DNA from 3 places in the Streptomyces sp. NPDC059787 genome. Region 3 is predicted to be linked to each of the others. Evidence: riboswitches for the same ligand, from Rfam matches in the RefSeq annotation. Region 3 holds a riboswitch; each other region holds the start of a gene.
What was found. A riboswitch is a leader RNA that binds a small molecule or an ion and turns the genes downstream of it on or off. The one in region 3 is predicted to bind thiamine pyrophosphate.

Region 1: another riboswitch for thiamine pyrophosphate. It lies ahead of thiO (glycine oxidase ThiO); the one in region 3 lies ahead of thiC (phosphomethylpyrimidine synthase ThiC).
Region 2: another riboswitch for thiamine pyrophosphate. It lies ahead of ACFV5H_RS06140 (thiamine ABC transporter substrate binding subunit); the one in region 3 lies ahead of thiC (phosphomethylpyrimidine synthase ThiC).

The regions. Positions count from the first base shown of each region.
Region 1 is NZ_JBHWHX010000039.1:36,147-38,405, reverse strand. Features, by position in the region: gene thiO (glycine oxidase ThiO) at 1-1,074, opposite strand, end outside; TPP riboswitch at 1,072-1,183, opposite strand; gene ACFV5H_RS28995 (hypothetical protein) at 1,227-1,565, shown strand; gene ACFV5H_RS28990 (NAD(P)/FAD-dependent oxidoreductase) at 1,598-2,259, shown strand, end outside.
Region 2 is NZ_JBHWHX010000004.1:270,642-272,900, reverse strand. Features, by position in the region: gene ACFV5H_RS06140 (thiamine ABC transporter substrate binding subunit) at 1-1,024, opposite strand, end outside; TPP riboswitch at 1,105-1,210, opposite strand; gene rlmN (23S rRNA (adenine(2503)-C(2))-methyltransferase RlmN) at 1,235-2,259, opposite strand, start outside.
Region 3 is NZ_JBHWHX010000002.1:108,026-110,284, reverse strand. Features, by position in the region: gene ACFV5H_RS02470 (YibE/F family protein) at 1-583, opposite strand, end outside; TPP riboswitch at 656-845, shown strand; gene thiC (phosphomethylpyrimidine synthase ThiC) at 838-2,259, shown strand, end outside.

The DNA.
Region 1 (2,259 bases), on a different contig from region 3:
CGCCATGGCGTCGCCGGTGACCGGCGTCAGCAGGACACCGTTGCGGTAGTGGCCGGTGGCGAGCAGCAGCCCCTCGAGCTCCGTCGGGCCGAGCAGCGGCGCGTTGTCGGGGGAGGCGGGACGCAGTCCGGCCCGGGTCTCGGTCAGCGGCAGCTCGGTGATGCCGGGGACCAGCTCGTGGGCGTCGCGCAGCAGCTCGTACACACCGCCCGCGGTCACGGTGGTGTCCCAGCCCATCTCCTCGCTGGTCGCCCCGATCACCAGCTCGCCGTTCTCGCGCGGCACCAGGTAGACGTGGCTGCCGCGCACCACGGCCCGTACGGTCCGGTTCAGGAAGGGGCCGTGCCGCGCGGGCATCGTCAGCCGCACCACCTGCCCCTTCACGGGGCGCACGGGAGGCAGCACGTCCGCCGGGACGCCCGCGAGCCGCCCGCTGAGGCTGCCCGCGGCGAGCACCACCTGCCCGGCGACCAGCTCGGTGCCGTCGGCCGTGGCCACGCCCGTCGCACGGTCTCCCGCGACGACGAGCCGCTCGGCCCGCGCGCGGTGGACGGTCACGCCCGCGCGCTCACAGGCGGTGACCAGTGCGGCCGCCAGCCGCCGGGGGTCGATCTGGTGGTCGCCGTCCACCCGCAGGCCGCCGCGCACCCCCGGCGCGAGCATCGGCTCCAGGCGCCGGCAGTCCCGCCCGGACAGCCACTGCGAGTCCAGTCCCGACCGCTGCTGCAGGGCGTGCAGTTCCCGCAGGTGGGCGCGGTCGTCGGCGTCCAGTGCCACGGCGAGCGTGCCGCACGCGCGGTAGCCGAGGTCGTGGCCGGTCAGCTCGGTCAGTTCGGCCGCGAAGCCGGGATAGCGCCGCGCGGAGGCGAGGTTCAGACCGAGCAGGGTCTCCTCGCCGTAGTGCAGTTCCGTGACGGCGGCCAGCATCCCGGCGGCCACCCGGGCGGCGCCGCCGCCCGGCTCGGGGTCCACCACGGCCGTGGCGAGACCGCGCTGCGCGGCCCGCCAGGCGGTGACCAGACCGATGATTCCGCCCCCGACGACGAGGACGTCTGAGGTACGCGTGGGCGACATGGGCGTCCAGCCCCTCCCTTCGCCGGCATGACCCGGATCAGGTTCGTACGGTCGGAGGCCGCCAGCCTCCCTCTCAGCCCGGTGCGTCCGGGCTCCCGCGAGTGCTTGTACGTTGGCCACCCTAGCAACGCGCCTGCAAGGGAGTCTTTACCGTGGCCCGCTCGCTCGACGGACTCGTCCTCGCCCCCGTGGCCGACCAGGCCCCCGGCCAGGTCGGCACCCGCACCCGGTTCACCTACCACGAGCGGGGCGGCGAGATCTGGGCCGAGTACGAGGGCGGCGACGTCGTACGCGGACACCTGGTGGGCACCCGCGCGGGGGACCGGCTGGACTTCCGGTACGTGCAGCTCAAGCGGGACGGCACGACCTCCTCCGGGCACTGCGTGTCGACGGTCGTGGAACTGCCCGACGGACGGGTGCGGCTGGAGGAGGAATGGCAGTGGGAGTCGCAGCCGGGCAGCGGGACGAGCGTGGTGGAGCAGCTCGGCTGATCGACGCCGCGTCGGGTGTCTAAGGTGATCGGGTGAGCGAGCAGACGCAGGGACCGGGACGGTCCGAGCCGCGGCGGGTGGTGGTGGCGGGCGCGGGCATGGCCGGTGTGCAGACCGCCCTCGCCCTGCGGGAGCAGGGCTTCACCGGCACCGTGACCCTGATCGGCGCGGAACCCCACCAGCCGTACGACAGGCCGCCGTTGTCCAAGGCGGTGCTGCTCGGCAAGGCCGAGGACTCCGCCTTCGACGTCGACTTCGAGGACGCCGGCATCGAACTGCGGCTCGGCTGCGAGGTGCTCGGCCTGCGCCCCGCCGACCACGAACTGGACACGGAGAACGGGCCCGTCCCGTACGACGTCCTGGTGGTCGCCACCGGTGCGGAACCGGTCCGGCTGCCGGGCACGGAGGGCGTGCCCGGCGTGCATCTGCTGCGCACCCTGGACGACGCCGCGCGGCTGCGGCCGGTGCTCGCGCGGCAGCACGACATCGTGGTGGTCGGCGCCGGCTGGATCGGCGCGGAGTTCGCCACGGCGGCCCGCGAGGCGGGCTGCGCGGTCACCGTCGTGGAGGCGGGGGAGCGGCCGCTCGTCGAGGCGCTGCCCGCCGAGGTGGCCGCCCCGATGGCCGCCTGGTACGCCGAGGCGGGCGTCACACTGCGCACGCACGCGCGCGTGGAGCGCGTCGAACCCGGCGC
Region 2 (2,259 bases), on a different contig from region 3:
TCTTCGCCGGATCCATCGTCTGCGGGTCCTTCGCCTGCGGCCCGAACTTCACGAAGTCCTCGGGCACCTGGGCGCCCTCCCGCACCGGGTAGACGAACATGTTGAGCGGCATGTCGTCCTGGAACGGCTTGCTGATCAGGAAGTCGAGCAGGGCCTTGCCGCCCTCGGGGTTCTTCGCGTTGCTCAGCAGCCCCGCGTACTCGACCTGGCGGAAGCAGGTGCCCTCGGCGACACCGGTGGGCGCGGTCTCCGGCTTCGGGTCGGCGTAGATGACCTCGGCGGGCGGCGAGGAGGCGTACGACACCACCAGCGGCCGGTCGGCCTTGGCCTGCTTGCCGCCGGCCGAGCCGGAGAACTCCTCGTTGTAGGCCTGCTCCCAGCCGTCGACCACCTTCACGCCGTTGGCCTTGAGCTTCTTCCAGTAGTCCTGCCAGCCCTCGTCCCCGTACTTGGCGGCCGTCCCGAGCAGGAAGCCGAGGCCGGGAGAGGAGGTGGAGGCGTTCTCGACGACGAGGAGGTCCTTGTAGGCGGGCTTGACCAGGTCGTCGAGGCTCTTCGGCGGGGTCAGGTCGTGCTCGTCGAACCACGCCTTGTCGTAGTTGACGCAGACGTCACCGCTGTCGACGGGGGTGACCCGGTGCTTGTCCTGGTCCACGCGGTACTCGTCGAGGATCAGGTCGGAGCCCTTGGCCTCGTACGGCTGGAACAGCCCGTTGTCGAGGGCGCGGGACAGCAGGGTGTTGTCGACGCCGAAGAAGACGTCGCCCTGGGGATTGTCCTTGGTCAGGACGGCCTTGTTCACGGCCTGTCCGGCGTCGCCGTCCTCCAGGACCTTGAGCTTGTATCCGGACTGCTTCTCGAAGGCGGCGACGACGTCCTTCGACACGGCCCACGAGTTGTGGCTGACCAGGGTCACGGTCCCGGACCCGCCGCTCGAGTCGTCGCCGTCGGACGACCCGCACGCGGACAGCGTGACCAGCCCCAGCCCGACGGCCAGGACCGCGACCTTCTTGGTGATGCCCACTTGATTCCTCCTGGAGTGACCAGGAAGAGACGCGGCCCTGCCCGGGACCCCTCCGCGGGGTCCCGGGCAGGGCGCAACAGCTCGAGTGATGACCGATCTCCCTACCCAGAATGACCTGGGCCAGGTTCGGAGGGTCTGCGGCCGGTGCCGCACTCTCAGCGCTGTGGCGCTCCCCTGTCGGAATATGCAGATGTGATTGCTCGGGTCACATTACCGTTCGCTCGCGGCGAGCTGACCACACGCCCCGTCGATCTCCTGCCCACGGGTGTCCCGGATCGTCACCGGTACACCGTGTGCGGCGATCGCCTCCACGAACGCCTTCTCGTCCTCGGGCCGGGAGGCGGTCCACTTGGAGCCGGGGGTGGGGTTGAGCGGGATGAGGTTGACGTGCACGGGGCGGCCCTTGAGCATCCGCCCGAGGCGGTCACCACGCCAGGCCTGGTCGTTGATGTCCCGGATGAGCGCGTACTCGATGGACAGCCGCCGGCCCGACCTGGCCGCGTACTCGAACCCGGCGTCGAGCACCTCGCGCACCTTCCACCGCGTGTTCACGGGGACGAGGGTGTCGCGCAGTTCGTCGTCGGGGGCGTGCAGCGAGATGGCGAGCCGGCACTTGAAGCCCTCGTCGGAGAACCGGTGGATGGCCGGGACGAGACCGACGGTGGACACGGTGATCCCGCGCTGCGACAGCCCGAGCCCGTCCGGCTCGGGATCGGTGAGGCGGCGAATCGCCCCCACGACCCGGTTGTAGTTGGCGAGCGGCTCACCCATGCCCATGAACACGATGTTGCTCAGCCGCGCCGGGCCGCCGGGAACCTCGCCGTCCCTGAGCGCCCGCATCCCGTCCACGATCTGGTGCACGATCTCGGCGGTCGACAGGTTCCGGTCGAGCCCGGCCTGCCCGGTGGCACAGAACGGGCAGTTCATGCCGCAGCCCGCCTGGGAGCTGATGCACATGGTCACCCGGTCCGGGTACCGCATCAGCACGGACTCGACGAGCGTCCCGTCGAACAGCTTCCACAGTGTCTTGCGGGTCGTCCCCTGGTCGGTCGACAGGTGCCGTACGACCGTCATCAGCTCCGGAAGCAGCGCCTCCTGCAGCTTGCCGCGGGAACCGGCGGGGACGTCGGTCCACTGCTCCGGGTCGTGCGCGTACCGCGCGAAGTAGTGCTGCGAGAGCTGCTTGGCACGAAACGCCTTCTCACCGACCGCGACGACCGCCTCCTTCCGCTCGG
Region 3 (2,259 bases):
GCAGCGCCATCGGGAAGCGCCGGTTCACATCGGTGACCGAGTACTGGAGGTCCTCGGGCGCGGAGGGCTCGTAGGCCACCACGACCTTCTGGCCCTCGTGCAGTTGCCGGGACTGGTCCGGCTGCACGATCTCGTTGAACGTACGGCCCTTGTCGTCACCGGTGTCGACCCGGATCGTCGCCTTCTTGCAGGCGCCGTCCGCCTGCTGCTGGGCGGAGGAGCCCTCGGCGGTGGAGGTGTCGCCGGTCGGTACGCCTCCGGAGGCGTTGACGGACTGACAGCTCAGCTCGACCACCTTGGTGACCGTGGCGTGCTGCGTCTGCCGGTCGAAACCGACGCCGGTGCGCTCGTGCGCCGGGGCGCCGCCCGGCCACAGCACGGCGAGCCCGATCAGCACCGCCGCCGCGAACGGGATGAGGATCGCCGCGATGACCTTGCGCAGGTGCTGGGAGACGGGCGCCGCCGGGCCGTGACCGTGGCTGTGCCCATGGGCGTGCCCGTGGGCGTGGCCGCCGCCGTCTCCGGCGCCGGGCGCGCGTGACGGTTCGGGCGGTGGAAACGGAGGAGGTTGAGTGGGGGTCACCGCCCGATCATCGCAAGAACGGGATGGGGCCCTCTGTTCACCGCGCCAGAAATGACGCTAGCGTGGAGTCGCTTTTGTACACGCGGGAGCTCGGAGCACCGGGCTGAGAGGGCGCTGACCTCCGTCCCAGCGACGTTTCACATGAAACATCACCGAAGGCGAGTGATGTTTCCCACGGAACGTCGGCAGACGGAAACCGCTGCGTCGACCGCCGAACCTGTTACCGGGTAATGCCGGCGTAGGGAGTAGGTCTCATGACCAACAAGGACGCACGCACGCCTGCCTCCACGCAGAACTCCGCCCAGGAGGAGAACACGGAGGCCGGGAAGTCCATCGGCTGGCACAAGGCGTACGTCGAGGGCACACGCCCCGACCTGCGGGTGCCGGTCCGTCAGGTGCACCTCACCAACGGGCGGTCGGTCACGCTGTACGACACATCGGGCCCGTACACCGATCCGCTCGTCGACACCGACGTCCGCCGGGGCCTGGCCCCGCTGCGGGAGAACTGGATCACCGCCCGCGGCGACACTGAGGAGTACGCGGGCCGTCCCGTCCGTCCCGAGGACGACGGGATCAAGCACACCTCTCCGCGCGGGGGCCTGCGCAATCTGGACGCCGTGTTCCCCGGCCGGCCGCGCCTGCCGCGCCGGGGCCGCGCGGGCCAGGCGGTCACACAGCTGGCGTACGCGCGCCGCGGCGAGATCACACCCGAGATGGAGTACGTGGCGACCCGGGAGAACGTCGCGCCCGAAGTGGTCCGTGAGGAGATCGCGGCGGGCCGTGCGGTGCTGCCGACCAACGTCAACCACCCGGAGATCGAGCCGATGATCATCGGCAAGCGGTTCCTGGTGAAGGTCAACGCCAACATCGGCAACTCGGCGGTGACGTCCTCCATCGAGGAGGAGGTCGAGAAGATGACCTGGGCGACCCGCTGGGGCGCCGACACGGTCATGGACCTCTCCACCGGCCGGAACATCCACACCACCCGCGAGTGGGTGCTGCGCAACTCCCCCGTCCCCATCGGCACCGTGCCGCTCTACCAGGCCCTGGAGAAGGTCGACGGCCGGGCCGAGGAACTGACCTGGGAGATCTACAAGGACACGGTCGTCGAGCAGGCCGAGCAGGGCGTGGACTACATGACGGTCCACGCGGGCGTGCGCCTGGCGTACGTGCCGCTCACCGCGAACCGCAAGACCGGCATCGTCTCGCGCGGTGGCTCGATCATGGCCGCGTGGTGTCTGGCGCACCACAAGGAGTCGTTCCTGTACGAGAACTTCGAGGAGCTCTGCGAGATCCTCGCCGCGTACGACGTCACGTACTCGCTCGGCGACGGTCTGCGGCCCGGGTCCATCGCGGACGCCAACGACGAGGCGCAGTTCGCGGAGTTGCGCACGCTCGGGGAACTCAACACGGTCGCGAAGCGTTTCAACGTTCAGACCATGATCGAAGGCCCGGGGCACGTCCCGATGCACAAGATCAAGGAGAACATCGACCTTCAGCAGGAGATCTGCGATGAAGCCCCGTTCTATACGCTCGGCCCGCTGACGACGGACGTCGCGCCCGCGTACGACCACATCACGTCCGGCATCGGCGCCGCGATGATCGCCTGGTGGGGCACGGCCATGCTCTGCTACGTCACGCCCAAGGAGCACCTGGGCCTGCCCAACCGTGACGAC